DNA from 4 places in the Parabacteroides sp. AF19-14 genome. Region 4 is predicted to be linked to each of the others. Evidence: riboswitches for the same ligand, from Rfam matches in the RefSeq annotation. Region 4 holds a riboswitch; each other region holds the start of a gene.
What was found. Region 4 has a riboswitch for cobalamin ahead of DWX33_RS08295 (TonB-dependent receptor). Riboswitches for the same ligand answer to the same signal wherever they lie in the genome.
Positions count from the first base shown of each region.

Region 1 (8,310 bases), on a different contig from region 4:
ACTATGCTTCCGGTTTGCCTCCTTATCTACGTGGCCCGTACAGCGGTATGTACGCTATGCGTCCTTGGACAATCCGTCAGTACGCAGGTTTCTCTACCGCTGAGGAGTCTAACGCTTTCTATCGCCGTAACTTGGCTTCCGGTCAGAAAGGTTTGTCCGTTGCGTTCGACCTTCCGACTCACCGTGGTTACGATGCCGACAACGAACGTGTGGTTGGTGATGTAGGTAAAGCGGGTGTATCTATCTGTTCCTTGGAGAACATGAAAGTGTTGTTCGATGGTATTCCTTTGAACAAGATGTCTGTTTCCATGACCATGAATGGAGGTGTGCTTCCGGTATTGGCATTCTATATCAACGCAGGTTTGGAGCAAGGTGCTAAGTTGGAGGAAATGGCCGGTACGATCCAGAACGATATCTTGAAAGAGTTCATGGTACGTAATACCTATATCTATCCGCCTGAGTTCTCCATGAAGATTATCGCTGATATCTTCGAGTACACCTCTCAGAAGATGCCGAAGTTCAACTCTATCTCTATCTCCGGTTATCATATGCAGGAGGCTGGTGCTACGGCTGATATCGAGATGGCTTATACGTTGTGCGACGGTATGGAATATCTTCGTGCCGGTATCAACGCCGGTATCGATGTGGATGCGTTCGCTCCCCGTTTGTCATTCTTCTGGGCTATCGGTGTAAATCACTTCATGGAGATCGCCAAGATGCGTGCGGCTCGTATGTTGTGGGCGAAGATCGTGAAGAGCTTCGGCGCTAAGAACCCGAAATCATTGGCATTGCGTACACATAGCCAGACTTCCGGTTGGTCATTGACCGAGCAAGATCCGTTCAATAACGTAGGACGTACTTGTATTGAGGCTATGGCCGCTACATTAGGACATACACAATCTTTGCATACGAACGCATTGGATGAGGCGATCGCTTTGCCGACCGACTTCTCTGCTCGTATCGCTCGTAATACACAGATTTACATTCAGGAAGAGACTAAGATCTGTAAGGAGATCGACCCGTGGGCTGGTTCTTACTATGTAGAGTCTTTGACGAATGAGTTGGTACATAAAGGTTGGGCATTGATCCAAGAGATCGAGAGCATGGGTGGTATGGCGAAAGCCATCGAGACAGGTCTTCCTAAGATGCGTATCGAGGAAGCTGCCGCTCGTACACAGGCTCGTATCGACTCTGGTGTTCAGACCATCGTTGGTGTTAACAAATATCGTTTGCCGAAGGAAGATCCGATCGATATCCTAGAGATCGATAATACAGCCGTACGTAACGAGCAGATCGCCGCTTTGAAGGAGTTGCGTGCTAACCGTGACGAAGCCGCTGTTCAAAAAGCTTTGGCTGATATCACGGAGTGCGTGAAGACGAAGAAGGGCAACTTATTAGAGTTGGCTGTTAAGGCTGCCGGCTTGCGTGCGTCATTGGGAGAGATCTCCGATGCTTGCGAGGTGGTTGTAGGTCGTTATAAAGCAATCATTAGAACTATTTCAGGCGTGTATTCATCAGAAACTAAGAAAGACGCAGACTTCCAGAAAGCTTGCGAGCTTTGCGAGCAATTCGCTAAGAAAGAAGGCCGTCAGCCTCGTATCATGATCGCTAAGATGGGTCAGGACGGACACGACCGTGGCGCTAAGGTTGTCGCTACTGGTTATGCGGACTGTGGTTTCGACGTAGATATGGGACCGTTGTTCCAGACTCCGGCCGAGGCTGCCCGTCAAGCTGTGGAGAACGACGTTCACGTAATGGGCGTTTCTTCTTTGGCCGCTGGTCATAAGACGTTGGTTCCGCAGGTTATCGAGGAGTTGAAGAAACTAGGTCGTGAGGACATCATCGTTATTGCTGGAGGTGTAATCCCGGCTCAAGACTATGATTTCTTGTATAAGGCTGGCGTTGCCGCTATCTTTGGCCCGGGTACTTCCGTATCGAAGGCAGCTTGCCAGATCCTTGAGATCTTGTTAGGCGAATAAATAGAGTTTAGACCTTACGGTTTTTAAATAAAGAGAGGCTGGACAATTGATTTTGTCCGGCCTTTTTTAGTATTGTATGCGGGTTTATGTACTTTTGTAGCGATTATTCAATTAAAAAGGGAAAGAATCATGGGAATCGTTATAGGTATAGATGTGGGAGGTAGCACGACCAAGATCGTCGGCGTGGAGGATAAGAAGATCAAGAACCCGATGTTCGTGAAAGCTACCGATCCGGTAACCTCTTTATTCGGAGCCTTCGGTAAGTATATTTATGATAATAACATCTCGCTCTCGAATATAGAGAAAGTGATCTTGACGGGTGTAGGTAGCGCCTATATCGATCAACCTTTATATGGCTTACCAACCGCGAAGACGGATGAGTTCCTTGCGAATGGGCTAGGGGCGCAATATAATACGGGACTGGACAGTCTATTGGTGGTCAGCATGGGAACGGGTACCTCCTTTGTCAAGGTACAAGGCTCCACGATCGAGCATATCGGGGGATTGGGTATCGGTGGCGGAACAATCCTCGGCTTGTCTAAGCTATTATTGAAAACGCATGACTTTCACCAAATAGCGTCTTTGGCCGAGCACGGTTCCTTGAATGATATCGACTTGCATATCCGGGATATTACGCCGCATCCGCTACCCGGCCTGCCGCTGGACGTGACAGCCTCTATTTTCGGAAAAGCGGACGCGAACGCTAAGGTTGAGGATATCGCTCTCGGTATCGTTCATATGGTCTTGCAGACCATCGGACAAGGAGCTGTTTTCGCCTCGTTAAATGGCGATATCAAGAATATCGTATTGATCGGTAACCTGACTCGCTTGCCACAATGCCCGGATATTTTCCCCCGTCTGGAGGAGATGTGCGATGTCCATTTCAAGATACCGGAGTATGCCGAATATCGCACGGCTATCGGGGCGGCTTTATGCTATATCAGGAACCGGGAATATAAGGATATTTTTTGTGGAAAGTGTTAGGCTACATCAAAACTTTATGTATCTTTGCTACATGCTTTGTTCCCTTTCGGCAATCGCCGGATAGGGATTAAAAGGGAATCGGGTGAGAATCCCGGACAGTCCCGCTGCTGTAAGCTTCATAAACGGGTTGAGCAATACTGTTGCCACTGTTCATTCAAGTGAATGGGAAGGCGCTTAAGACCGGAAGTAAGTCAGAAGACCTGCAAGGCGTGTATATTTTCGACGGCTTCGAGGAAAGGCCGGAAGAGAACGCAAGAACCGTATCCGGTTTTTACTATTCTTTATCCAAGGTTTTCTTATCAAGTCGTCTCATGGTTTCGGATAATTATTTTGCCATAATAATTAGGGAAAGAAGCATGAATCTGACCGACGGGATGAGCTCCGTGTGTAAGATGCATGCTTTCTTTGCGTTTAAAGGACTGGGGTATTCCGTGAACACTCTATAGAGAATATTTGTTTATTATTAGAAAAGTGCGTTTATTTGCAACGAGTAATTAACAAAAGAAGTATGAATATGAAGAAAATTGTGGGACTTGTTATGGTTGCCTTGCTAGCGTTGATGGCGCTTCCGGCGAACGCTCAGCTTAAATTCGGTATCAAGGGAGGTGTGAATATATCGTCTGTTCATTTCAACTCGGACGTGTTGAAAGCGGATAACGTAACCGGCTTCCAAGTGGGTCCGATGATCGAGACGACCTTACCGTTGGTGGGTGTCGGGATCGATGCGGCGGTGTTGTATTCGCAAAAAGGTTTGGAGACGACCTCGGCTGGCGGGGTTAAGACTTCGATGAAGACGGATTATATCGATGTTCCGGTCAACTTGAAATGGAAATTCGGTTTACCGATCGTCAAGACGTATTTGGCAGCCGGTCCGTATATCGGTTTCCGTGTAGGCGGTGATAAATTTTGGGATATCCCGGGTTCCGTAGCGGATCAGGTGAAGGCGAAGAATTTCAGCGCAGGTCTTAACTTCGGTGCCGGCGTGGAACTGATCAGTCACTTGCAGGTGGGTTTCAATTATGGTCTGGGACTGACTGATAACTATAGCATTGAGAAGGTGAACCTCTCCGACGGTGCCGGAAAGAACCGTGGATGGTCTATCACGGCAGCGATCTTGTTCTAAATAGGTGAAAATAAAATGAGAGAGGCTGGGCTTTAGAAGTCCGGCCTTTTTTGTTATTTTTGGGCTCGTAATGAAACACCTGTTTGAATGAAATACGCGGACGTCATACTTCCCCTTCCTTTGGAGAATAGCTATACCTATCGGATACCCGAAGATCTGGAGAGAGCCGTGACTCCCGGTTGCCGGGTGATCGTGCATTTCGGGAAGAAACGATATTATACGGCTATCGTCATGGAGGTACACGACCGGGAACCGGTATCCGATTTTGAGACGAAGGAGATCTACGCTTTGCTGGATGCCACGCCGGTGCTCCGCCGTCCGCAACTCCGTTTCTGGAAATGGATATCTTCTTATTATATATGTAAGCTGGGCGACGTGTATAAGGCGGCCTTGCCTTCCGGCTTAAAGTTGGAAAGCGAGACGGCGGTTACTTATAATGAGGATTTCGAGGCCACCGCCCCCTTGCGCCCGAACGAGCAAGCGGTACTGGATGCTTTTAGCGGGGTTTTGAAATTGACGATCTCGGAGTTGGAGAAGAAGACCGGTCTTCGAAATGTTGTCCCGATCGTCTCTTCCTTGATGGTGAAAGGGGCGGTCGAGGTGAGCGAGGAGCTAAAGCGAGGATTCGTTCCCAAGACACAGGCGTTTATCCGTTTGGCCGAGGCTTACCGGGATGAGACGAAATTACAGGCGGTGTTCGAGGATTTGAAACGAGCGAAGAAGCAAGAGCTTCTGCTGGTCAGCTTCTTGGATTTAAGCCATACCTTGAATCCCGCTTTATCGAAGGAGCTTTCCAAGAAAGAGCTATTGGAACGCAGTGGTTATACCTCTGCGGTATTGGAGGGGCTGCTGAAACGGGGTATCTTGGAGAGTTACGAGAAAGAGGTGGGTCGTTTGCAAGTATCTGTCTGCCGCTTGCAAGAGCCGAATCCGCTCAGTCCGGCGCAAGAGAAAGCCTATGGAGAGATCCATGAGGCTTTCAAGACGAAGGAGGTCTGCTTGCTTCATGGCGTGACTTCCAGTGGTAAGACCGAGATATACGTCCGTTTGATCCATGAGGTCTTGCGGCTGGGGCGGCAGGTTTTATATATGTTGCCGGAGATCGCTATCACGACCCAGATCACGGAACGGCTGGCGAAATTATTCGGGGATAAGCTATTGGTCTACCACTCTAAGTTCTCGGATAACGAGCGGGTGGAAGTTTGGAATAAGCTATTGCATAACGACGAGCCTATGCTGGTATTGGGGGTCCGTTCGTCCCTCTTCCTTCCGTTTAAGGACTTGGGCTTGATTATCGTGGACGAGGAGCATGAGAATACGTATAAGCAGCAGGACCCGGCACCCCGTTACCATGCCCGTAACGCTGCCATCGTCTTGGCGGGTATGCACGGCGGTAAGACCTTATTGGGTTCCGCCACTCCCTCCATCGATTCTTATTTCAACGCTACGGCGGGGAAATACGGTCTGGTTGAGTTATCTACCCGCTACGGTGATTGCTTGATGCCGGAGATTATTACGGTGGACGTGAAGGAGCTAAAGCGCAAGAAGATCATGAAAGATACCCTTTTCTCCCCTCTGTTGGTGGAGAAGGTGCGGGAGGCCCTATCCCGGGGCGAGCAGGCGATCCTATTCCAGAACCGCCGGGGATTCGCCCCGATGATCGAGTGCCGAGGGTGCGGGTGGGTGCCTCGTTGCGTGAATTGCGACGTTAGCCTTACCTACCACAAGGCGCATAATCAGCTGGTTTGCCATTATTGCGGTTATACCTACCGCTTGCCGCAGGTATGTCCCGAGTGTAAGGGGACGGAGTTCAAGATGCAAGGCTTCGGTACGGAGAAGGTAGAGGAGGAGATCGCTGGGCAATTCCCAGCGGCGAAGGTGGAGCGGCTGGATTTCGATACGGCCCGTACCCGCACGGCTTACGAGCGGATCATCTCGGATTTCGAGAAGGGGAAGACACAAATCTTGATTGGTACCCAGATGTTGTCGAAGGGATTGGATTTCGGGAATGTCAGCGTGGTCGGAATCCTGAGTGCCGATAGCCTGATGAATTTCCCTGACTTCCGGGCGCACGAGCGGGCTTATCAATTGATGGTACAGGTTAGCGGACGTGCCGGACGACGGGATAAGCGGGGTACGGTGATCTTGCAGACTACTCAGCCGGAGCATCCTTTGATCCGTATGGTGCAGCATTTTGCTTATAAGGAAATGGTGAGCTTGCAATTGAGCGAGCGTAGTATGTTCCGTTACCCGCCTTACTACCGTTTGATCGTCTTGATCCTTCGAAGTCGGAATGAGGAGGCTTTGCAGGAAATGTCTGCTTTATACGCCGAGAAACTTCGTGCTCGTTTGGGTGAGCGGGTGTTGGGGCCGGTTACGCCGCCTATCACTCGGGTACAGACGCTTCATATCAAGAAGATCGTCTTGAAGATCGAGATATCCGCCGGGATCGCTCCGCTTCGTGAGATATTGGAGGGGATTCATGCGGAGATGCAGGGATATGCGCTATTTAAGCAGTTGTTGGTTCATTATGATGTGGACCCGGCTTGAGAATTGAAAATGGAGAATTGAGAATTGAAAATTGAAAATTAAAGGAAAGGAGCTTAGGGATGAAGGAGGAAAAGATACGGTTGTTGTTTGTGTGTTTGGGAAATATATGCCGTTCCCCTTCGGCGGAGGCGGTAATGAAGAAGTTGGTGAAGGATGCGGGGCTGGAAGCTCGGATCGAGATCGATTCCGCCGGGATCACCGGCTATCATGAGGGAGACCGGGCAGATTCAAGGATGCGGGCGCATGCGGCTCGCAGGGGATATTCGTTGGATTCGATCTCCCGTCCGGTACGTCAGTGGGACTTCCATGACTTCGATTTGATTATCGGCATGGACGACCAAAATATAACGGATTTGAAACGGATGGCTCCCGATCTGGAATCCGTCGCTAAGATACATCGGATGACCGAGTTCTCCCGGAATAAGTTGTACGATCACGTCCCGGATCCTTATTATAGCGGTGCCGAGGGCTTCGAGCTGGTCTTGGATCTATTGGAAGACGCTTGCGCCGGGTTGTTGGAATATTGCCGATTATTACGATGCCCATCGTAAGGTTGCTAGAATGCCCATTGTAAGATGCTTATAACTGCGATTATAAGAACCTTACAATAGGCATTATGGTTCTGTGCCGATGGCTGTATGCCTATCTGCTTGATAATTATTGTTTTTTCAAGTCCGGATAGCTGATTCGGGTATGGAACATGGTTTTCAGTTTGTCTACGAATACGCTCTTTATGGTCTCCACGTCCTTGAAGGTCAGCGGAGCGCTCTTTAGCAAGCCGTCGGCGATCTGCCCGTCGATGATCTTGTTCACCAAGGCGCTGATACTCTCTTCGGTATGTTCCTTCAAGCTGCGGGAGGCGGCTTCCACGGAATCGGCCATCATCAGTACGGCGGTCTCCTTCGAGAAGGGATTCGGGCCGGGGTAGGTGAATAGCTCGTCGTTAATCGGCTTGTCCGGGTATTGGTTCTTGAAAGAGTTGTAAAAATACTTCGCCTTGCCACGCCCGTGGTGCGTACGGATGAAGCTGATAACCGCCTTGGGTAACAGGGCCTTCTCGGCGATCTTCACGCCCTCGGTGACGTGGCTGATGATGATCTGCGCGCTTTGGTCGAACGATAACTGGTTATGCGGGTTCACGCTCGATTGGTTCTCGGTGAAGAAGACGGGGTTGCTCATCTTCCCGATGTCGTGATAAAGGGCGCCGGTACGTACCAGTTGGGCGTTGGCGCCGATCTTGGCGGCCGCCTCGGAAGCGAGGATGGATACCTGCAAGGAGTGCTGGAACGTGCCCGGGCAAGTCTCGCTAAGCTTTTTCAAGATCGGGTTGTTGATGTTGGACAGTTCCACCAAGGTGATGTCCGATACGTAGCCGAACGTCTTCTCCAGCATATATACCAATACGTAGGTGAACATGACGAGGATGAAGTTGATGCCGAAATAGAGCATCATCATCCAGTTGATCTTATTCAGGTTCGCCTCTTGGAACAACGTGAGGCTCATGTAGCAGATGGCGTACGAGAGGAAGATGAAGAATGCGCACCGGATCAGTTGCGAACGTTCGCTCAGGTTTCTCAGGCTGAACGTCACGACCATGCCCGCTATGGTTTGTAGCAACAGGAACTCATGCGGGAAAGGTACCATCAACGAGCAGATCAGCACGATGATAAGGTG
Region 1 is NZ_QTMJ01000005.1:220,086-228,395, forward strand. Features, by position in the region: gene scpA (methylmalonyl-CoA mutase) at 1-1,979, shown strand, start outside; gene coaW (type II pantothenate kinase) at 2,109-2,963, shown strand; cobalamin riboswitch at 2,983-3,186, shown strand; gene DWX33_RS07390 (porin family protein) at 3,478-4,086, shown strand; gene priA (primosomal protein N') at 4,174-6,636, shown strand; gene DWX33_RS07400 (low molecular weight protein-tyrosine-phosphatase) at 6,696-7,187, shown strand; gene DWX33_RS07405 (HD family phosphohydrolase) at 7,294-8,310, opposite strand, start outside.
Region 1: it holds a riboswitch for cobalamin, as region 4 does, so the genes downstream of both, DWX33_RS07390 (porin family protein) here and DWX33_RS08295 (TonB-dependent receptor) in region 4, are expected to answer to the same signal.

Region 2 (8,310 bases), on a different contig from region 4:
CTAATTCCTCGATACGGACAAGGGCGATGGATTCGTCCACGATCCGCTTATCATCCTTGCTCAACTTGCCCCAGAAACCGGTATACGGGCTACGTCCCATTCCGACCAATTCCCGTACCAACATATTCCGGATCTCACATTTATCGGTCAATACGACACCGATCGTGGTGCTCAATTCCTTATCGGAATAAGTATCTATATCTTTTCCTAGAACTAATATTTCTCCATCTAATTTAGGTTGGAAAGCCGATAACGTGCGCAATAAAGTAGACTTCCCCACCCCGTTAGCACCCAGCAAACAGGTTAATTCACCACTATAGATCGTAGAGTGTATACCTTTAGCTACCAGCTTTGTACTACTCTTAGAATGGTAACCGATCGAAAGTCCGTTAATATGAATCGTATCTTGTTTCATCTTACTCGTTCAATTCATTCTTACGTTTTCTAAATAATACCGAAGCCACTACAGGAGCACCTACTAAAGCGGTTACCGAGTTGACAGGCAACGCTCCCTCGAACCCCGGCATACGGGCGATCAAATTACAGATCAACGCCAACGCCGCACCGGCGAATAAGACCGCAGGCATTAAAATCCGATGGTCGGAAGTCTGGAATATGGCCCGGCATAAATGCGGAACGGCTAGCCCCAAGAAGATAATAGGTCCGCAATAAGCCGTGACAATCGCCGTAAGGACCCCAGCCGAGGTGATAACCAGCAAACGGGCCCGCTTGATATTAAGTCCCAAATTGCGTGCGTAGCTATCCCCAAGAAGCATCAAGTTCATGGTTTTGATAAGCAGGAACGAGAGAGGGATCAAGATGGTCATAAGAATCACGAACAACATCATCTGATTACCGGATACACGAGCGAAACTCCCCAATCCCCAAATCACGTATGCACGGATATCCTCCTCGACACTAAAGAATTTAAGTACACCGATCACGGCGTTCGCCACGTAACCGATCATCACACCGATAATCAACAACGTGACATTTCCTTTTACCTTTTGGGAAACATATACAATCAACGCCATCACGGATAAGGAACCGATCACGGCCGCTATCGATAAGGCGATCTCCCCCATAAAACCAAGTTTACTCAAGGCAACACCCCCTAAACTACCGCTTAACAACACCACGAAAGCGACACCCATGCTCGCTCCCGAACTGATACCTAAGACCGAAGGTCCGGCCAATGGATTACGGAAAACGGTTTGCATCTGTAAGCCGCTGATAGATAAGCCGGCCCCCGCTACCAACGCCGTCAATGCCTGTGGTAGCCGGGATTTCCAGATAATATTCTGCCATGTAATAGGCTCATTTCCTGAATTCCAGATAATATGCCAAACCGATTGAAGAGGAATAGAGACTGACCCCAACACCAAATTCAAAAAGATTAGAACAAAAATAGCTGTGACAATCGCCAGCATCCATAGGGTATTTGAATGTCTCATCAGTGTTCCTTATTTAAGTCGAGAATAATAGACCGGCTCATGATCCGGTAATAAATCCGGATGAAAGATATGAAGCAAATCCGCTAGGACGATCTCCGGTTCTGTCGGCATACTCTCATAAAACGGCGTGTTCTTCATATTACAATAGATAATCCCTTTCTCCCGGAACGCACGGAAATCCGCATAACGAGGATCTTGCTCTTTCAATGCCTCATAGCTAAACGTTCCCGGGAAACTATTCACGATACGCCAGTAATCAGCATCGTCCGCTTGGTTATAGACCGTCTCGAAGTCTAATGTAACACCACCGGATCGCTCATCGTCTTTCAAGAAATAATCAGCGCCGGCATCCTTGAAAAGCTGTGCCAAGAAACTCTTTCCTCCTACGGCATACCAGTTTCCACCCCGTAACTCGCCACTAAAAACGATCGGACGTTTTTTAACCTTGCCATCCGCCGTAAGTTCCTTTAATTCATTATACCTCTTCTCAATGGCGGCAAAACGCTCATTGCCCTCTTTCTCTACCCCTAACAACAAGCCTATGAACTTGATCCATTCAGCTTGTCCCAATGGCGTAGTCTCCTTATAACCCAAATGGGGAATCAAGGGGATACCCACGTCTTTCAGCGTCTCATAGCCTCCCCGCTTGAATGGCGATACAAGGATCAAATCAGGATTCATACTCATGATAACCTCGTTATCGAAATTTCCCTCTATACCGATCTTTGCGGTTTTACCTTCTTTCAGGCGTTCGTTCATCTCTTTATTGAACAAATGCCGTGTACTGGTAATCCCAACGACCTTATCCAAGGCACCCAATTTAATAAAATTCGATAATTGCAGGGAAGTCATACAGATAACGCTTCGGATAGGAAGCTCTATCATCGTATAATCAACGGGAATCCCCGTGGGTTTCGAACCTCTTTTTACGAACGCATAATGAAACGTGGTGCTTTCCTCGTTTTGAGGATCTTGAATATCAGCCAAGACATATTGATCCGCATAGGTAAGCTTGAATCCTTGGGCGTATAAAGGCTTAACCTGCTCTTGCGAGAATGCGGATTGCTCTACGGAAGCCGTCTTCCCTATTTCTCCTTTTTCACGGATACCTGAAGTACATGATAAAGTCAATACCGATAAAAGCAAGCATCCACCCGCTATAAACTTATTCATAATCCTTGTTTAATTGACAGTTGATCATTGACAGTTACTCTCGTCCTGCTCCACGGGACAGCAACATTTATTTATGAACCGGCAGGTCTTCTGACTTACTTCCATTCTGGACGCCTTCCCGATTACGAAACCAGTGGCCAAGGTATTGTCCGAATGTTTAGAAGTTCACAGCAGCGTGGTCTGTCCGGGATTCTCACCCGGTTCCCTTTTAATCCGCCTCCCGGAAAAAGAGATAAGCGGAGCCTATTACAGCGACAAAAGTAGTAAGAATATTTGTATACATCCGCAATTTTAAGGACTTTTGCGTTTCAAATAAAAACAGATACACATGAATCATCCTATTCACTTCGTCTCATTAGGTCCCGGTGATCCGGAATTAATTACGCTGAAAGGGCTTAAAACATTACAAAAGGCTGATATTATCTATTGTCCTGCTACACAAGGCAAGCATGGAATCATATCTCGGGCGACGGATATATTGAAAGCTATTGAGGTAGACGAATCCTTGATCCATCCGTTTATTTTGCCAATGAGTAAGGAACGGACAGATGCGTTAAACGCTTATAACGAATTGTTTCTGGATGCCCAAGCTGAATATTTGAAAGGAAAACAAATCGTGATCGTCGCCGAGGGAGACGCTGGTTTTTATTCATCTATACAATATGTATACGATAAATTCGAGGAAGCAGGAATCCCGGTCGATCGAATCGCAGGAATTCCGGCATTTATAGCGGCAGGTGCCTTGGCCGGGATACATATCGTAAAACAAGAGGAGCAAATTAACGTAATCCCCGGGACTGCGTCGTTCGATGAACTTTCGGCAAAAATAGAAAATGGAATGATCATCGTCATCATGAAATTACCGGGTTGCCAAGAGGCTATTCATACTTGTATCCGGCAGTATGCGGATAAGGCGGTTTTTCATTATTTCGAGAATGTAGGAACAGGAAAAGAATATTATACTACTGATATCACCACTATACATTCCAAGGATTTCCCCTATTTCTCCCTACTGATTATCCAACCTCGCTAAAAGAAGAAGGCTGCCCGGAGAGTAACCAAACCCGGACAGCCCATCTTATTACGCTACATGCAATATATGCTTAAGCTGATCGATATGGAAACGAAGTGTATCCATATAAGGTTTCACTGAATTATGATACATGATCGCTTTTGCGTGCATATCTTCCAACTCGCTTACTTTACGGTTCGCCTCACGCATTTTACAAGCGTTGTAGCGAATACCCGATACATGTCCTTTGATATCCTCGATCGCTTGGTTTCCCCGGTTGAAGATAGACTCTGCTTCTTCCGGAGCGTATACCGTATAGGCTTGGGCAACGTCATCCAGTAATGCCTGTTGATAAGAGCCGGCTATCGGGAGCAATTGATGGATCGCATGATGACATAAAGAATGAACCTCGTTTTGAAGCTTCTTCAATTCTACTTCCCACTTTGATTCACATACTTCATCCAATTGTTTGACTTCCGCTACGACACGGCCGCTAAACAATTCCACTACCATCTTTTCCCATGCTTCTGCTACCCACGATTTAGTAGCAAATGTAACCTGACTAAATCTTACTGTTGACATAACCTTAAATTTACATATTATATTGCTAATGTTATTAATCTCTTATCTATTTCAATTTATCACACTCAAACCATTTTAGCTTTCTTTTTATCGTTGTGACACCGCAAAATTAATCAAATTATCATAGATGAATAATTTTAAAGACTATTTTATAATTCTTTAAGGGTGCAACAAGCAAAACGTATGATTTTTGCAAAGTTCACTTTACAAAAAGTTCAATTTCAAGCCTAACAGCTATCACAAAAAGCAAGATCATCGCCATCTTCGCACAAAAATATCAAAATAACACAATCTTATTATTCCATAAAGGGGGAAAACCTTGTTCCGTATCATTTTGTTATTATAATAAATTAGATTTACTTTGTTCAAACTATATAAACTTACATAAAGCACATGAAATCGGACATTGAGATAGCAAGAGAAACAGACTTGCGTAAAATTAAGGAAGTTGCGACAACGTTAGGTATCCCTCGTGAGGAAGTACAAAATTATGGCAGGTATATTGCCAAGGTTCCTATCCATTTGATCGATAAAAAGCAAATGGACCAGCATAATTTAATTTTAGTGACCGCTATCACTCCCACTAAAGCGGGAATCGGAAAGACTACGGTTTCGATCGGTCTGGCTTTAGGGCTGAATAAAATAGGGAAGAAAGCGGTGGTCGCTTTACGTGAGCCGTCTCTTGGCCCGTGTTTCGGCATGAAAGGTGGTGCTGCCGGAGGTGGATATGCCCAAGTGCTTCCCATGGAAAACATCAACTTGCATTTTACAGGGGATTTTCATGCGGTTACTTCCGCCCACAATATGATTACCGCTTTATTGGATAACTATATTTATCAGACTCGCAACACCTGCGAGGGATTGAAGGAGATCAAATGGAAACGGGTTCTTGACGTAAACGACCGTAGCTTACGTAACATCGTATCGGGTCTAGGCGGCTCGGCGAACGGTGTCCCTACCGAGACCGGATTTGACATCACTCCCGCTTCAGAGATCATGGCGATCCTTTGCTTGGCTACGGATATAGAGGATTTGAAACGACGTGTCGGAAATATTTTATTGGGTTATACAAACGAAGATAAGCCTTTCACGGTAAATGATCTTGGCATAGCCGGAGCTATTACCGTATTGCTAAAAGACGCATTACTGCCGAACCTAGTACAAACAACGGAGAATACTCCCGCATTTGTACATGGAGGTCCTTTCGCTAATATCGCCCATGGATGTAATTCCATATTGGCCACCCAAATGGCTCTTACTTATGGAGATTATGTGATTACGGAGGCTGGTTTCGGCGCTGATCTGGGCGCAGAGAAATTCTTTAATATCAAATGTAGAAAAGCGGGGCTTTCACCGAAACTGACAGTCATCGTAGCGACTGCCCAGAGCTTAAAACTTCATGGTGGCGTTCCTGAAAAAGAAATCAAGGAACCGAATATCGAAGGATTAAAGAACGGATTCGCTAACTTAGATAAACACATTGAGAATATGAAGAGCTTCGGACAGCAAGTAATCGTGACTTTCAACCGTTTCGCTACCGATACGGACGAGGAGATCGCTTTAGTGGCTGAGCATTGCAAGGAAAAAGGGGTTGGATTCGCCATGAATAACGTTTTCTCCGAAGGAGGTGAAGGGGGTACGGAGCTTGCCCGCTTAGTGGTTGATACGATCGAAAATCATCCTTCCGCTCCTTTACAATATACATATGATCTGAATGATCCGATCCGTACGAAGGTACAAAAAGTGGCCCAGAAGATATACGGAGCCTCTTCGATTGTTTATACGACTTTGGCCGATAAAAAATTGCGTCAGATCGAAAGCTTGGGTATTTCCCATTATCCGATCTGCATCGCCAAGACTCAATATTCATTCTCTTCCGATCCGAAAGCTTATGGGGTCGCCAAGGATTTCGAACTAAAAGTACGAGATGTAATCATCAATAACGGAGCCGAGATGATCGTTGTCGTCATGGGCGAGATCATGCGTATGCCGGGGCTCCCTAAAGAGCCGCAAGCCCGAAAGATCGATATCGTGGATGGCATGATTGAGGGATTGAGTTAATAGACAGTAAAACAATTTAAATAAAAAAAGGTACGCCTCACACATTCAGTAAGGCGTACCTTTTTTATAACCACTCTCGCCCCGAAACCGGGGGGCGATCAATAAGCTCTGGCGAACAGTACCCGGCAAGCCGACGGTTTACCTGTCACCATACACTTACCCGGAGTCTTATCACCAGCTAAAGGAATACAGCGGATCGTAGCTTTCGTCTCGTTCTTGATCAATTCTTCTGTTTCCGGGGTTCCATCCCAGTGGGCCATGATGAAGACACCATCCTCGATCTTCTCCTTAAATTCCTCATACGTATCTACGTTTATGATGTTAGCCTCACGGTGATCGTACGCTTTCTTGAAGATATTCGCTTGGATTTCCTCCAACAGATTCTTCACGTATTCCTCAATGCCATCACAAGTGATCGTCTCCTTCTCCAAAGTATCACGGCGCATTACTTCGATCGTATTATTCTCCAAATCACGACCACCCATAGCCAAACGCACGGGAACACCTTTTAACTCGTACTCAGCGAACTTCCAGCCCGGCTTCTTGTTATCAGCGTCATCATATTTCACGGAAATGCCTAACGCTTTCAATTTAGCCACGATACCAGCGACCTTCTCGCTGATCTGCGTCAATTGCTCAGCGCTACGGTAGATCGGTACGATCACAACCTGTATCGGAGCCAAATGTGGAGGCAATACCAAACCGTTATCATCAGAGTGAGACATAATCAACGCTCCGATCAAACGTGTGGAAACACCCCAAGAAGTAGCCCAAGCATAGTCGCTCTTACCGTTCTTGTCGATGAAAGTAACGTCGAAAGCCTTACCGAAGTTCTGCCCCAAGAAATGGGAAGTTCCCGCCTGCAAAGCTTTTCCATCCTGCATCATCGCCTCGATCGTATAGGTATCCAAAGCACCGGCGAAACGCTCGCTCTCAGACTTCACGCCCTTTATTACCGGCATTGCCATATAATTCTCTGCGAAGTTCGCATAAACATCTTGCATCTTCTTAGCTTCTATCTCCGCTTCTTCACGAGTAGCGTGAGCGGTATGGCCTTCCTGCCACAAGAACTCAGCCGTACGAAGGAACAAGCGAGTACGCATCTCCCAGCGCATCACGTTCGCCCATTGGTTGCACAAGATAGGCAGGTCACGGTAAGACTGAATCCAGTTACGGTATGTATTCCATATAATGGTCTCCGAAGTCGGGCGAATGATCAATTCCTCTTCCAGTTTAGCTGCCGGATCTACGACAACCCCCGTACCGTCATGATTTGTCTTCAAACGATAGTGAGTAACCACGGCGCACTCCTTGGCGAACCCTTCTACGTGCTCAGCTTCTTTGCTTAAGAAAGACTTCGGGATCAGCAAGGGGAAATAAGCGTTCACATGACCGGTTTCCTTGAACATATCGTCTAGGATACGTTGCATCTTCTCCCAGATAGCGTATCCGTAAGGCTTGATCACCATACAACCACGCACGGCGGAATTCTCCGCCAAATCTGCCTTAATTACCAAATCTTGGTACCACTGCGAATAGTTTACACTTCTCGGTGTAAGTTCTTTCAGCTCTTTTGTCATTTCTTTATATTTCTAAATTATACTGTTTTCCTTAATCTGAATAAGTAATGGGTTGCAAAGGTAAGAAATAATCGTATATCTTTGTAAAAACTATATATAGATAATATCATGAATATACACAAGATCACACGTTACTTACTTATGTTATGTACATTTACGTTCTTAACTCTCACGGCGAAAGGGCAAGATGGAGAGCCTTTGCGACTGGCCGTGGCAGGGGTATCCCACGGACATCTATGGGAGGTGATAAGCCGTTTGGATAGAGGCGATTTCAAGATTGTAGGAGTCGCCGAGAAAGATGATTACTTACGGGAACATAACGGTCTGCGGGATAAGCTAGATCCAAACCTGTTCTATGCGGACCTTGGCGAGATGCTGGACAAGACCCATCCTGAGGCGGTCATCGTATACGAGCCGATCTACGACCATCTTCGTGTGGTAGAGGCTT
Region 2 is NZ_QTMJ01000013.1:7,126-15,435, forward strand. Features, by position in the region: gene DWX33_RS13605 (ABC transporter ATP-binding protein) at 1-415, opposite strand, end outside; gene DWX33_RS13610 (iron ABC transporter permease) at 417-1,454, opposite strand; gene DWX33_RS13615 (ABC transporter substrate-binding protein) at 1,464-2,627, opposite strand; cobalamin riboswitch at 2,690-2,889, opposite strand; gene DWX33_RS13620 (precorrin-2 C(20)-methyltransferase) at 2,956-3,660, shown strand; gene DWX33_RS13625 (hypothetical protein) at 3,709-4,221, opposite strand; gene DWX33_RS13630 (formate--tetrahydrofolate ligase) at 4,615-6,282, shown strand; gene proS (proline--tRNA ligase) at 6,381-7,862, opposite strand; gene DWX33_RS13640 (Gfo/Idh/MocA family protein) at 7,971-8,310, shown strand, end outside.
Region 2: it holds a riboswitch for cobalamin, as region 4 does, so the genes downstream of both, DWX33_RS13615 (ABC transporter substrate-binding protein) here and DWX33_RS08295 (TonB-dependent receptor) in region 4, are expected to answer to the same signal.

Region 3 (8,310 bases), on a different contig from region 4:
CACCAATGACACCTTCCGCCCATTCATATACAAGCTCATTCTCATCTACACCTTTTTCCGTGACCAGATATTCATAGGTACCCTTCAATAAAGTAGCGCCGGGAGATTGCGCATGTTTCTTTAGAAACTGTACGAAGCGAGACGCGATCCTTTTGCGGTTGGGAACCCCTGCGGCTCCGGCCATCTCATCTGCCAATTCGGTTTCCCGCTGGCATTCCTCCAAGGCGAACTGCCCTAATAGGAAGAATGCCTCCCGTGGAACCGTACTGATCCAGTTTGGATTTCCCCTTCCTGCGTTCAGCATGATGTGCGTACTTTTACGAGCGCTCTCATCCGCTAACTCTATCAAGATGTTCTTTAGCTCGAAAGGGCTAATCTCCGACATCTTTTTCTCATATTCTCTCGTGACATGTATTTTCTTCTTGTCCATACATTATATATATTACATGATTAGCACAATAACGACACCCCAGATGATTAATAAAGTATTACCCACCGCATAGGTAACGGTATAGCCTAAGGCTGGAGTCTCACTTCCTACGGCATCTTCCACCGCTCCTAATGCGGCAGTTGTCGTACGTGAACCCGCCGTACAACCTAAAGTAATAGCCGGGTGGAACTTAAAAACGTAACGTCCCATCAGAATACCGATGATAAGCGGGATAGATGTCGCTAAAGCACCGATAATAAATAAACTTATACCGACTTCCTTCAATCCGGTCACGAAACTGGGACCCGCCGTGATACCGACTACGGCGATAAACATATTCAATCCCAAATTATTTAATATCCAGACGGAAGGCTCCGGAATACGCCCGAAGGTCGGATGCTTAGAACGAAGCCATCCAAAGACGAGCCCGGCTATCAAAGCACCTCCACTCGTACTTAGGCTAATCGGGACACCCCCGAAATGAATCGCGAGCGAACCTAAAATTCCCCCTAAGAAAATACCGATACCCACGAAAATCAAATCGGTCTGATTGGTTGGGCGATCGGGATATCCTAAAGCCGTCGCCGCTTTATTTACCTCTGATTTCATGCCTACCAATTCCAGCATATCACCGGAATCTATCACCGTAGCGGCCAAGACCGGGATATTGATACCCGCACGCCTTACGGACTTGATGCTAACACCATGCATGAACGATTGATTGCGTAAATAGCAGATCTTTTTCCCCACGTATTCCTTATGGATCACTAGTACGGGTAACGTCTCTGCCGGAAAATCGAGCAATTCAATGTCATTGACCTCGTCGCCAATCCAGTTCTCCTCTCCGATCACGAATTCCCGGCGACCGCTTAGGACAACCTCATTTCCGGTATGTAAAACCAAATCCGGTTTAACATCGGTTACTACATTATTAATACGGACACGCTCCACGAACAAATGCCGTCCCAATTGGTCTAAATACACCTCCAACTGCTTTACGCTTTTGCCATCCTTGAACCATTCATTACTAATCTTATAGGCCCGGAAAGTTACCGGACGGGCGGCAGGCATAAAGCCCGGTTGCTCGCTCTCGTCGTTATTTCCCATTTTAGCCTCTAGCTCTTTACACGCTTTTTTCACGTAGTCGAGTCCTCCTAAAAGACGTGGCCCGATATCACTCACTAACCATGCGGATCCTGCCGTACCGAAAATATAAGTTACCGCATAGGCCACGGGCATTACATTTACCATAGCACTTTTATCCGTATCGCTAATATTCATCTGTCCGATCGTATCTTCGGCAACTCCTAATACTGCCGACATCGTCTGGGAGCCCGCCAATAATCCTGCGGCCTCGCCTGCGTTATATCCCATAAGTTTCGCTAACAAAAAAGGAGCGATCAAACAAAATATACACATGACGGCGGCGAAAAGCATTTGAGGAAGACCTTCCTTTTTCAATCCCCGGAAGAACTGTGGCCCAACGCTATATCCTACAGCGAAGAGGAACATCAAGAAAAAGACGGACTTTAACGGTCCGCTTATATCGATTTTTAATTGCCCGATCAATACACCGACCAATAATACGCTGGTAACCGTTCCCAGCGTGAACTTCTTTATCTTAAACTTGCCAATCCAGAAACCGAGAGCTAAGGTTATGAAAACAGCTAGCTCCGGATAATGTTGAAGTAAATTAGTTATCCATTCCATATCTATTTATTTGATGTTAAACAAAAAAGATGCTATTGGAACAGGGATTCTTTGAAAGATGTTGTTACTTTTCGGGATTATTTATATAAATTTGCGACCGCTTAGGTGATAGAGTTTGTCTACCGACAACTCTATAAAAGGGAATCCGGTTAGAATCCGGAACAGTGCCCGCTACTGTGAAGCTCTTGAAAAGGAAAGCGTTCTGCTATGCCACTGTCTTAAGAAAGATGGGAAGGTTGCTTTCCGAGCCAGTCAGGAAACCTGCCAAGCGAAGTAATGATTAATTCCTCCCGGGGTCAGGAGTAATTAAGAGGATAGAAATATCACCTATATCTAAAAGATGTTGGAGACGTAATAATACGTTGTCTCCGTGGGATTGATATGTAATCTAATTATTAATATATTCATATGATGAGGAAACACTTACTATCTTTCTTCTTGCTGGTCATCAGCCTAGTTTGTCGTGCGCACGATGGCGAGAATTTTGTAGCATCCGATTTATTCGCCTCTTTACAACCGGGCGATAAGGCCGCTTTATTGATGGTACATTTTGGAACAACCCATGATGATACCCGTGCCTTGACAATCGACGCGATCAATCAAAAAGCGAAAGAAGCTTTCAAAGATGTTGAGTTGCGTGAGGCATGGACTTCTCGCATTGTAATGCGCCGCTTAAAAGCTCGTGGCGTAGAGAAACTGAACCCGATCGAGGCCTTGGAAAAATTAAAGACTGATGGTTATACACATGTCTTGATCCAATCCACGAATATAATCGAAGGTATCGAGATGGAATCCTTACGTAAGGATGTTGCCACCATGAAATCTTCTTTCAAGGAGATTCGTATCGGTAATCCTTTATTGTATACACCGGAGGATTATGAGGCGGTAATCGCCGCTATCATAAAAAATGGGGCGAAAGAAGGCGCTACTTTATTGGTAGGCCATGGCACTTATACACCGGCGACGGCCCAATATGCTATGTTGGATTATATGTTGAAGGAGAAGGGATTCAAGGATTATTCCGTAGGAACCATCGAGGGCTATCCTACTTTTGATACGATGGTAGCCCAAGTAAAGGCCAATGGAACGAAGAAAGTCTTGTTGATGCCATTTATGTTTGTTGCCGGAGACCATGCGAAAAACGATATCGCCGGTGATTGGAAAGAGGAATTGGAAAAGAAAGGCTACGAGGTAAGCGTATTTATGGAAGGTCTGGGACAGAATCCGGATATCCAGAAGATCTTCATCGAACATGCCCGTTTCATGGCTAAACATAAGATGATCGATATCGTTGATAAGAAGAAAGCTTATGCGGTAGAGAAGGACTAAAAAAGTTCACTACACAATGTTTTTTATTCCTTTCGGAAGAAAAAGTAATTCCTTCCGAAAGAAACTAAATTTTCATTCGAAGGAAAATGGAATTTCTTTCGAAAGGGATTTCACATGCATACAATAAACAGTTATAATGCTAAATATATGAAAAGAGTTTTGACAATCTTACCGTTGACAGCCTTATGTATCAGTACGATGCAGGCACAACACAAGAATGAGTACACGAATTTCGCCGATACGACATTCAATATTCAAGAAGTCGTAGCGACCGCCGCACGCAAGCCACGTCCACAAATCACGAAGTTGGACGTACCTATGAAATATCTTCCTATTTCAATTAATAGCATTACGGCGAGTAGTTTGGAGTTGAGAGGTATCCGTAATATCCAAGATGCGGTACGCTTTATGCCGGGCGTACGATTCCAAACATCTTATGGCGCATTTCAACAATTGTCGATCCGTGGTTTCGATCATTCTATCATGATGATAGACGGTATCCGCGATGAACGTTCGGCAATAAACAACTCTTATCCCGTACCCGATCTATCCTGTATCGAGTCTATTGAATTATTAAAGGGACCGGCTTCTGTACTTTACGGACATTCAGCCGTAGGTGGAACCTTGAATATCGTTCGTAAATCCCCGTCAGAGAAACAGAGCGTTAACGCCCGATTGGCCTACGGTAGTTACGAGAATAAAGAGGCGACGCTTGGCATGGGCGGTAAATTGGTCGGTCCGGTCAATTATTACGCCAATGTCAACTTTTCCGATCAAGAGGGCTGGCGTGATAATGGCAACCGTCGCTTTTCCGGTTATCTGGCATTGCAAGCTAAAATGACGGAACGTGACCTATTAGATGTTCGTGGAGGTTTTAACCGCGACTTCTATGGAACGGAGATTGGTCTTCCCGATTTAATGGCAAATGATGTATATAATGCGCAAACAGGACAGTTATATCTCCATAAAAATGATATGCTACCGGGACTTGACCGTGAGGCTCGCTACAATAACGAGTCCGACTTTATGAAGAATCACGCTTGGAACATATCGACGCAGTACACACATACTTTTTGGAACGGTGCGAAACTAACAGATCGCCTTTCTTACAATAACGACGATATCAACTATTTTGGGACGGAAGCCCTCGACTATCTCGAAAGTGATGATCCGATCTATGATCATTATTATATGAAAAACGGCCAGAAAAAATATATCTGTTTGGACAGCGTATATCTTTCTTTCCCGCTTCGCTTCTCCCATATCTCCAAGACTGTCGCCAATACGCTCGAGTTGAGCGGTAAATTCAAGACGGGTGAGATAAAGCATACGTATATGGGAGGTTACTCTTTCGTCGCCTTGAATCGTACCAGCTATTCGGGCTATAATTTAGGGGATGATGTTCAGGGTCCCGGCCTTTATTCGCATGTATCCGTTTATGATCCGCATAGCATGGGATATATGACCAGTAAATTCTCGAAAGCGACGGTTACGCATCATTATTCCAACAGCCTTTATCTTCAAGATATGGTTGAGTTCAACGAGCAATGGAAGGTATTAGCCGCTCTACGTTACGACTTTTTCCGTTATATGTCCGCCAGCGCTACAACTCCTACCGGACGACGTGAGTATGAGGAGCATTCAAGCTTCAATATGATAAAGAATAAGGCGTTGACTTATCGTTTCGGAGCGGTCTATCTGCCCCATCCGAATACATCCATTTATGCGTCTTTCGCCTCTTTCTTCAAGCCGATCCGTACGTTCTATCAAGATAACGTCATTTATGTAGGAGGTGATGGAAATCGTTTCGAGCCTGCTCGCAATGAGGAAGTATTTAAGCCGGAGAAAGGATACCAAGCCGAGGTGGGGCTTAAATATCAATTGAACAATATATTAAGCGCCAATGCCAGCTTGTTCTATATCCGGAAGATGAACAGTACGGCTACGTTGACCAACAACTATCAAGTGGAGGTAAACGGCGAGACTACCACGAAGAGCGTAATCGGACAGGTGGGTGTACAAGATTCCAAGGGTTTTGATTTTGATGTCACTCTTTCTCCGGTAAGCACCTTAGCGCTGACGATCGGTTATGGATTGAACGACTCCAAGATCCGGGAGATGAAAGAAATAAAGGATCCGGAATTGATCGAGGCTATCTATGGCAATAACCCGGATGAGACAAAGCAACAATTGAATAGCCAAGAAGGAAACTGGCAGAGCAACGTACCGAACCAGACTTTCTACGCATACGGCAGTTATACCATCCCTCGGGGTGTCTTGAAGAATCTGGAATTTCACTTGAGTAGCAGTTATACCGGTAAAGTATACCGTAATACATCTAACAACTCTTGGTTCGATCCGTATTGGGTAACCGATTTCGGTATGTCTTATTTGTTGAACAACAATATTCACCTTACATTCAACTTGAATAACTTGTTTGACAACAATTATTATAACCAAGCGCTCGGACAACAGATGGTGCCAAGCATGCCTCGTAATTTCCAAGTGGCTATCTCCTATACATTATAATATATAGAACATACGCTCATGAATCTATTGACAAAGATCACGCTATTTATACACAGGATACTGGGCACGGCGTTCAGTATCCTGTTTCTCGTTTGGTTCCTATCGGGATTGGTAATGATCTACCATACGTTCCCGCGAGCGGACCGGGCCGATAAACGGGCGAAGATGGATATTCTCTCTCTGGAGAATCTTCCTTCGTTAGACCAGATAGAGAAACGTTTACCGCAGAACGAGCGGATAAGCCATGTTACCTTAAACAGCTATTTGGGACAAACTGTTTTTCATATCCGGACGGAGAAAGGGAGCTATGATATTCCTGCCGACTCGACGGAAAGATTACCCGTAATCGACTGGAATCGTATCCAACGTGTGGCATCACAATGGAATACCTCTTCCATAGCGAAGGTAGATTCCTTGTACACCTTGGACCAATGGATTCCATTCGGTCGTTTAAAAGAGGAATTTCCGATCTATAAATTCCATTTCGCCGATCCAGAACGACATGAATTATACATATCCTCTAAATCCGGGGAGGTTTTGCAATATACGGATAAAAACAGTCGTTTCTGGGCTTGGCTCGGGGCGATCCCTCATTGGGTTTATTTCACTTCCTTGCGGCAAGACGCTGAATTATGGATAAAGGTAGTTGTCTGGTTATCCGGCATTGGATGCGTTATGTGTATCGCTGGGATCTATTTAGGAATACGGGATTTCCGGTTAGCGAGGAGACGTCATTTGATTTCCCCTTATAAGAAGTTCTGGTATAAATGGCATCATATTCTTGGGGTGTTATTCGGTTTATTTGTCCTCACCTTCTGCTTTAGTGGTATGATGTCTTTGGCTCGTGTACAGGATTGGGGGTTGAAAGCCAAGCTTGATATAAACCCGGTTCAAGAACTGCGGAAGATGGCTCCTTCCCCACTCGATTATCCGTTGGATTACAGGGCGGTCATACAAGCCTATCCCGGCCAGATCCGTCAATTGGAATGGAGCAGTTTTGGTGATATACCCTTTTACATCGTACAAACAGACACGAAGGATATTGTCGTGAACGCAAATAAGAGTGACGGGATATCTTTATTGAACCTGCGACCGGAAGAAATCCGTTCCGTATTGTCTCAGATACATGGTATCGGGACCACGGCTGATATCAAACTGTTGGATGCTTATGATACGTATTATATCTCACGAAAAAGGAATTTAGAACTCCCGGTCTGGAAAGTATCTATTCAAGACGTGGATAATAGTTGTTATTACATTAATCCCCGTAATGGACAATACCGTTATGTAAATACGCCGTCTCGTTGGAACCATTGGATGTATCCGGCATTGCATAGCTTGAATCTGAAATTCTTGGTAGATCATCCGGTCTTATGGAATATCGTGATGTGGGGAACCATGTTGGGAGGCACGTTCGTTTCCTTATCCGGTGTATGGCTTGCGATAAAATATATCAGGCGAAAAGCGAGAAGAAAGAAGTAAAGCCTGTATATTTGTATTATATTTATTGAGAACATTGTATTATAAAATAGATTTGAATGAATAAAGGCAAGATTATAGTCGCCGGAATCGGCCCCGGTAGCGAGGCCGATATAACGCCTGCGGTTTTGGCCGCTATCCAAAGCTCGGATGTCATCATAGGATATAAATATTATTTCCGTTTTATCACCCACTTGCTTCGTGAGGGAACGGAATGTATAGATACAGGTATGAAACGTGAGCAAGCTCGTGCCGAGCAAGCTTTCGCTTATGCCAACGAGGGAAAGACGGTTTGCGTGATCAGTTCCGGTGACGCCGGTATTTATGGCATGACTCCTCTGATTTATGAGATGAAGAAAGAATCCGGAAGCGAGATCGAGATCGAGTCGTATCCGGGCATCAGCGCTTTCCAGAAAGCTGCGTCCTTGCTTGGCGCTCCTATCGGACATGATTTCTGTGTGATTTCCCTCTCAGACTTGATGACTCCTTGGGAACTGATCGAGAAACGGATTCACGCGGCGGCCATGGCCGATTTTGTTACGGCGATCTATAACCCAAAAAGCGAGGGACGTTATTGGCAACTCTATCGCTTAAAAGAATTGTTCCTGCAAGAACGCAAGCCGGAGACTCCGGTCGGTTATGTACGTCAGGCCGGACGGGAGGAGCAAGAAGTATTCGTCACTACGCTCGCAGATCTGGACCCCGAGCAGATCGATATGTTCACGGTAGTCTTGATCGGAAACTCACAAACATATCTTTCCGGGAATCATATGATCACTCCCCGGGGATATTATGGCGAGATCAAACAAAAGAAAATGGATACGGGTATCGGA
Region 3 is NZ_QTMJ01000001.1:74,869-83,178, reverse strand. Features, by position in the region: gene DWX33_RS00340 (bifunctional aspartate transaminase/aspartate 4-decarboxylase) at 1-430, opposite strand, end outside; gene aspT (aspartate-alanine antiporter) at 443-2,140, opposite strand; cobalamin riboswitch at 2,227-2,424, shown strand; gene DWX33_RS00330 (sirohydrochlorin cobaltochelatase) at 2,552-3,469, shown strand; gene DWX33_RS00325 (TonB-dependent siderophore receptor) at 3,617-5,998, shown strand; gene DWX33_RS00320 (PepSY domain-containing protein) at 6,017-7,480, shown strand; gene cobJ (precorrin-3B C(17)-methyltransferase) at 7,537-8,310, shown strand, end outside.
Region 3: it holds a riboswitch for cobalamin, as region 4 does, so the genes downstream of both, DWX33_RS00330 (sirohydrochlorin cobaltochelatase) here and DWX33_RS08295 (TonB-dependent receptor) in region 4, are expected to answer to the same signal.

Region 4 (8,310 bases):
TGGCAAACGGATCAACGGAGATACCGGCGGACAAAACGACTTGAGTATTATCAACCCCGCCAATATCAAGCGTATCGAGATCGTAAAAGGTGCCGCCTCTTCCCTGTATGGTTCGGACGCTATCGCCGGTGTTATCAATATTATCACGAAAAAGAACCGGGATAAAGTGAGCCTATCGAATACGACTCGTGTCGGATCGTATGGAGATATATTGGAAAGCGTACAAATCGGCTTTGGGCATAAGAGAGTGAATTCCACCACCTCACTTAGTACGACCCATACGGACGGCTGGCGAAATACGACCCAAGAATGGGACCATCACGAGGTAATGAATGGAACCGTGACACGAACCGTAAACCGATCCACGAACTTTACGTTAAGGGAGAACTTAACCTACAAAGTGAACGACCGGCTGAGCCTTTCGGCCGATGGCTCTTTTTACCAGAAATGGAATTATCGTCCGCACGGCGCATTCAAGTATTATACCTATGATCAATTCTACCGGAACTTCGATGTGGCCGGAGGAGCTAAATACGCATTGGGAGGACTGAATTTTCTTTCGGTAGACCTAACTTATGGTAACTATAGCTATTTCTATAATTACCATCATAAAGATGTCACGAACTTCTTCGATCCGGAGACGGGTTTACGTATTACTCGTTATCCGGGGGAACATATTCTGGAAACCTCTCAACAACGTTTCCTAGGACAAGCCAAAAGCGTATTCCACCTCGGGGAAAACAATATCCTAAGCGCCGGACTCGAATATCAATACGATCATTTGAAATCTCCCCGGCGTATCGAGAACGGGAAAGCCTCCGTATTTACGGCTTCCGCTTATGTACAAGACGAATGGAACCCGACGGATCGGTTGAATGTGACGGTAGGTGGGCGCTTCGTCGTGCACCAAGAGTTCGGGGCTACGTTTACCCCTAAAGTCTCCGCCCTGTACAAACTAGGCGACTTCAATATCCGAGCCACATACTCAAATGGATTTAAGGCTCCTACCTTAAAGGAGTTGCACGATGATTATATCACGCAGATCGGCGGCGGCCCGTGGAAACATTATTATGGTAATAAGGATTTAAAACCGCAAAAGTCCAATTATTATTCGGCGAGCGTAGAATATCATGCGTCGAACCTGCAGATCACGGTAACAGGATTCTACAACCGTATCAAGAACATGATCGCCCTGACCGAGGTCCCGACAAGCGCCGAAGACCGATTGGATGAGATCGAGGCCAGCATGCAACACAAGAACTTATCCAAAGCCCGCTCTTTCGGAGGAGATATATCGCTCACCTATCAAATCCTATCTTCCTTGGCTATTGGTGGAGGCTATAGCTATACGGATGCCAAAGCGCAATATACGGATGATCCGACCGACCCGAATTATATGCTCTACACCCCGATCAACGGAACCTCATTCCATAATGCCAATTGGAAACTAGCATGGAACCATGCGTGGAAAAAGTATAAATTGGATGTCACCTTGTTCGGCCGGTACCAATCCACCCGCTTTTATATCACGGACGGTGATGGAAAAAGTTATCAGCTATGGCGATTGAATACCCGTCATAACGTATTGAAAAAGAAAAAATGGAACCTAGATATCAATGTCGGTATCGATAATATCTTCGATTATGTGGATCGTACCCCGTTCGGACGCCATCGTGGAACTACGTCTCCCGGACGGACTTGGTACGCCTCCTTTATCGTGAAATTTCAGAATAAACATAAACTATAAACAATCTTAAAAGTTAAATGCGATGAACAAATTTAAGTACCTTTTGCTTGCGGCGAGTCTATTTGCCTCAAGCGCAGTTTTTACCTCCTGTGATGATGGAGACGACGACAATACCGCAAACCCGGCGGAAGAAGTCGTAAAGGCAAGTAAGAAACATGACACGGCGATCTTGTTGTGTACATTCGGTAGCACATTCAAAGAGTCTATCAAGACTTACGACGCAACATTGGCCGATTTCCAGAACGCATTTCCCGACGCGGACATCTATTTGTCATTTACCTCCCGTACTTGCGTGAATCGTGTAGAGGCAGAGACCGGTATCGCACGTTATCAACCGGATCTTTGGTTACAAGCTCTAGGAAATGCCGGTTACAAGAAGGTAGCGGTACAGTCCTTACACATCATCCCGGGTGAGGAATACCTAAGCTTGATGAATACGGACGTGAAGAAGAAATTCATGATCGAGTCTTTCCCGAGTGTTCAAGTCGTAAAAAGCCCTTGTTTGGTGTACGACAAAGAGGATGTGGAAGCCGTAGCGAAAGTCCTATACAGCCACTACAGTGATAAATTGGCTGATAACAAGAACATCCTTTTATTAATGGGACATGGTAACCCGGATAAAAACTATAACGCAAATACGAAATACACGGAAACAGAAGAGGCTATGCAAGCCTTGGCCGCTAACAAAAATGTATTCGTAGGTACCGTTGATTACGGAGATATGTTGTTCTGGCCGGAAGAAGGCGAACCTAATGAGGAATGTGTCTATTCCAAACTTACCAAATACTGCGAGGATCATAACTTAAAACCGGAAGAGATCACGATCTCCTTAGCTCCGTTCATGTCTATTGCCGGAGACCATGCGCATAATGACCTTTGGGGTATCGAGGAGGGTGATGATTTCAGCGCTGCCGCTCCTAACGCCGACGCTTGCTGGAGACTAAAACTTTTGAAGATGGGCTTCAAGATTGACACGAAAGAAAGCCATAACGGAAGTTTAGAGAACTGTAAGATCATAGGCTTAGGCGATTACGACGCTGTTCGTCAGATCTGGGTGAACCATCTAAAAGCATTATATAATGATGCGGAGGCTTGGGAAACCGGAGAAGACTACCAGTAAATAATTGAGAATTGAGAATTGAAAATTGGTTCAGTAAGTACTCACTAATTTTCAATTCTCAATTTTCAATTGTTCAGTGTGTATATAATTTCTTTCGATCAAAAATCGTCGCCCGTTTATATTTCATGGCGAAACGGATGTGATCGATAAATAAAGACCGGATCGCCGGATTCTCACCTAGAGGCTTTAAATAAATATCCACATCGAAACCCTGTTGACGTAGCCCTTTCTGCCAGAAATCCGTAACCGTATTTTCCGTACCTCGAATCAGTACGAACATAAAAGGAATCAACTGCACACGCTTATGACCGGCTTGGCGCATTTGCTCACCTACATCCTCGATCGTAGGGAAACCCTCACGGGTTCCGGTATAATAATCTTTCATTCCTTTGGTCTGGAACATATACCCCAATTTCGCGTAAGCCGAGTTACTGGCATGATAAGTTCCGTGCGCCACCAATAACTTAGCCCCATTTTTAGTCACTCCAGAAGGTGAGGAAACCGCTTTCATCACCGCCTCATAATCGGTATCATCATATAACAAGGGATTACCTACACGCAAATCCTTAAACAAACCTTTTCGCTGTTCCGCCTCTTTGCGGATCGCTTCCATCTCCACACCCTCTATAATGATAGTCGGTTGGATAATTACATGGGTAAACCCTTGATCACGCAACTCCACCAAGGCGTCCGCCGGCAACTGAACCCAAACACCTTGCGCCCTCAACCGACTCACTACGCTACGGGCGCTATAAGCCTGCCGGACTTCCACGTCTGGGAAAGCCTCCTTGACACGCTTGTTCATCACATCGAGTACTTGGGTACGAGCTTCCGGGTAAGCACTCCCGAAATGTACCATCAAGATCGCTAACTTATCTCCCTTTTCCATGCTCTCCCGGATATCGGAAGCGTAAAACTCCCGCCCGGGTTTCGCCCATAATGAACAGGCGAGCCCAAGCAGGAGTGAACAAACAAACATGGATCGTAAAAATCCCCTATACATTATTATATTAGTTAATAGTTGACATGTGACAGTTTACTGCTTGAAACGGACCAGAAGGCTGACGTAATAGGTACGGCCCGGGGTCAATGTAGCGTAATTGTAATTAAAGGGACGATCATCTACATAATCAAAAAGGTTCTCGATACCTACTCCCGGTTCCAACAAGAAATCGCCGGCTCTAAACGTATGGCTCGTATTGAGATTCCACAAGGAATATTTCGGTGCGTATCCATAAGAAGTAGAATAACGTTCCCCTTGGATACGTCCGTTAAAATTCACGTTCAGCTTATACTTATTCCAAGTATGAGACCACATAGCCGCTACCGTACCACTATGCTTAACGGTCTTATCCAAAGGTTCATCCTCGTATACGTTCTTTCCATCCATGAAACTATAGCCACCATTCAAGGTAAAGCCCGCTCCCAGATAACTATTGAAGGTTACGTTAATACCTTTGATCTTCGCTTTATCGATATTCGCACGCATCTGTATCTCATCATAGTCCGTACCATGGGCGGTGTTATAAGCATCCCGTTCCGCCGTATCCAACATCTTATAGTTAATCATGCTACGCACGTTATTCATAAAAGCGGATACGGACAAAGAGAAATACCGCATCGTATATTCAGCGCTCAACGTAAAGTTGTCGCTCTTCTCCGGGTCCAGATCCGGATTACCGATCGTAAGGCGAGTCGCTCCGGACGCTTTCTTCTCCGATTCCGTATACAGCTCTTTCAATTCAGGTGTACGGAAACCAGCCGCATACGATCCGCGGAAATTAAAACCGCCTACCTTATACAGCAAAGCCACGTTAGGAGTCGCATAACTCTTAAAATTCTCATGGTAAATATAGCGCAAACCCGCGTACGCTTGGAAATGCTCATTGATATTGATCTCGTCTTGAGCATAAAGCGCAGTCGTGTACATACTTTTACCCGTTATGTTATCCGTCTCACTGCTCAGTAACTCTTTAATGAACTCCGCACCAGCCGAAAGCTTATTATATTTGCCCAAACGAAAGATTCCCTTGACATTCAAGTTATGGTAATGAATCCGTTTCGTCATATCACTCTCTCCGCTTTTCTTTCCATCAAAGAAATCCTTATACGTACTATGATTGTCCGACAGATAATCAGCGTTCAAATAAGAGTTCTTATTAATCATGTACTGAGCGCCCGCCCCATAAGTGAACGTCTCTTTTCTCATATCATAGTTGGTCGTATTCACTTTATCCATCGGCATCGGACGATCGCTGGAACGTCCGAAGAAAGTGCCACGCACATAAAAAGACAAACGATCCGTAGCGTCGTATGTGAAACGTTGGTTGATCACGTTCCGGTGAAATCCCTCGGAAGCTTGCTTATTGGTAGGAACCAACTCGCCTTTACTCTCCGTATAGGGATTTAATTGCCAACCATCGGCCCGTTGATATTGATAAGAAGTATATGAACCGAACTTCCCTACATTCACGTCCGCGTTGACCGACTGCAAGAATTGGTTCTTGCTACCATAACGGCTATTGCTCGTCACGTTCACCTTATTGCGGGAATCATCCGTGATGATATTGATAACGCCGGCGATCGCGTCGCTACCATACAAAGCGGAAGCGGCCCCGTTCAAGATCTCTACCCGCTTTACGTTAGACATATCGATACGGGAATAGGTATCATCGCCGGCCAAACGCTTACCGTTTTCCAAGATAACCACGTATTTCTCTGTCAATCCGTTCATATTCATCGTAGCCCCCTGTCCGTTTTCCATAAATACGATACTCGGATTCAGCTTGGTCATCGCATCTTGGAAATTGGTTACGCTCGCCTCTTTCAAGTCTTTTCCCGTAAGCACTTTCACGGGAATAGGGGAATTACTCATGCGGCGATGCGAACCGGTACCGGTTACCACCACTTGATCGATATTCACATACTTTTCTTTCAGCTTAATAACGACATCTTTTTCCGAGTGATCCGTTTGATACACGCCTTGCTCATAGCCAAGGTAAGTCACACGAATACGATGTCTACCATCGGGAAGGTTCAGCTCAAATTTTCCGCTGGCATCCGTGGTTGTACCATTCAAGGATTCCGACACGCGGATATTCGCACCCGGAATTGGTTCATTACTTTCATCCACGACCTTACCCTGTAAACGTACCTGCGCAAATGATACGTTTATCGCACAACTTACAGCTAAAGCCGCGCACAAACACTTTCTTTTCATAAACGATTTGTTATTATGTATATTTCCGCTTTCCTGACCCCGAGAAAAACAGCAATAAAAACGCTTGGCAGGTTTCCTGACTTACCTCGTAGAAAACGACCTTCCCGTCTTTTACAGACAGTGGTATGAGAAATGTTTTCTACTTTACAAAAGCTTACAGTAGCGGGCACTGCTCCGGATTCACACCGGATTCCCTCTTTATGACGAAACCGGATGGTTTTACGTCATCACCAAAACGGGGGCAAAAGTATGAATTATTTTATATAAACAAAAATATATCCCGGCTTATGTTCTTTAAAAGCTTTACAAAGAGAAGCTTATAACACACCACATCGCCAAAAAGGAAAACAAAAGCAATCATACAAGACGCAAAGTTTTCCAAAACTTTTTACAACGCACTACAAATTAACACCTTAACATAATTTAATCAGCAAAAAGTTTTCCAAAAAGAAAATCATATGGAGTAATAAGATACCTTTGCACGCATAATCAATCACAAATTAATCGACATCATGATACAGACAGTTGTTAAACGGGACGGGCGTATCGTTGGCTTCAACGAGGAGAAGATAGTAACCGCTATCCGTAAAGCCATGTTGCATACAGACAAGGGAGAAGATATGCAACTGATTCGCCAGATCACAGATCATATCTCATTCAAGGGAGAACCTCAAATGACCGTAGAGGCGATTCAAGATGCCGTGGAACTGGAATTGATGGCCAGTAGCCGGAAGGACGTAGCGCAGAAATATATCGCTTACCGAAATCAGCGAAGCGTAGCCCGCAAGGCGAAAACACGGGATATGTTCTTGGAGATTATCAATATCAAATCCAACGACATCACCCGTGAGAACGCGAATATGAACGCCGATACACCCGCCGGCATGATGATGAAATTCTCCAGCGAGACCACCAAGCCGTTTGTCGATGACTATTTATTGAGCGAAGAGGTCAAGGAAGCCGTATCAAACAACTATCTCCATATTCATGATAAAGATTATTATCCGACTAAAAGCTTGACCTGCGTACAACACCCGTTGGATCGCATCTTGAAATACGGGTTCTCCGCCGGTCATGGCGAATCACGTCCGGCTAAACGAATCGAAACCGCTAGTATCCTTGGCTGTATCTCTCTAGAGACCGCCCAAAACGAGATGCATGGCGGACAGGCGATACCGGCGTTCGACTTCTACCTAGCTCCTTACGTACGTAATAGCTTTATCGAGGAAGTAAAGACCTTAGAGGATTTATACGGACAGGATTTCTCCCACTTATATAATAAGCCTATCGACGATTACCAGACACAGACCTTGGATGGATTAAGCGGTGATAGACGCGTCATACAACATGCCATCAACCGCACGGTAAGCCGTGTACACCAATCGATGGAGGCTTTTATCCATAATATGAACACGATCCATTCCCGTGGAGGCAACCAAGTGGTATTCAGCTCCATCAATTATGGAACCGACACCTCGGCGGAAGGTCGTTGCATCATCCGGGAGTTATTAAAAAGTACTTACAGAGGCGTAGGTAACGGCGAGACCGCTATCTTCCCGATCCAGATATGGAAAAAGAAACGAGGCGTAAGCTATCTGCCGGAAGACCGCAACTACGATCTTTACCAATTGGCCTGCAAGGTCACCGCCCGTCGTTTCTTCCCGAACTTCTTGAATCTCGACGCGACCTTCAACCAAAGCGAGGATTGGAAAGCGGACGATCCTCAGCGCTATATCCACGAGGTAGCGACCATGGGATGCCGTACTCGTGTATTCGAGAATCGTTTCGGACCGAAGACTTCTATCGGACGAGGTAATCTCTCTTTCTCGACGATCAATATCGTGCGATTGGCTATCGAGTGCATGCAGGTGGAGAACAAGGAAGAGCGTATCGCCCTATTTTTCGCTAAACTGGATCATATGCTGGAACTTACGGCTCGTCAGTTGCATGAGCGTATGGAGTTCCAGAAAACCGCTTACGCGAAGCAATTCCCGTTGTTGATGTCTTCCTTGTGGTTAGGCTCGGAAAAATTGAAGCCTAACGATTCGATTGCCTCCGTTATCAACCAAGGCACCTTGGGTATCGGCTTTATCGGACTGGCCGAATGTCTGGTGGCCCTTACCGGTAAGCATCATGGCGAAGATGAGGATTCGCAAGCCTTAGGCATAAGGATCGTTACGTATATCCGGGATCGTGCCAACCAATTCTCTGAGCAATACCAAC
Region 4 is NZ_QTMJ01000006.1:127,992-136,301, forward strand. Features, by position in the region: gene DWX33_RS08280 (TonB-dependent siderophore receptor) at 1-1,747, shown strand, start outside; gene DWX33_RS08285 (sirohydrochlorin cobaltochelatase) at 1,770-2,867, shown strand; gene DWX33_RS08290 (sirohydrochlorin cobaltochelatase) at 2,941-3,870, opposite strand; gene DWX33_RS08295 (TonB-dependent receptor) at 3,904-6,087, opposite strand; cobalamin riboswitch at 6,136-6,337, opposite strand; gene DWX33_RS08300 (anaerobic ribonucleoside triphosphate reductase) at 6,600-8,310, shown strand, end outside.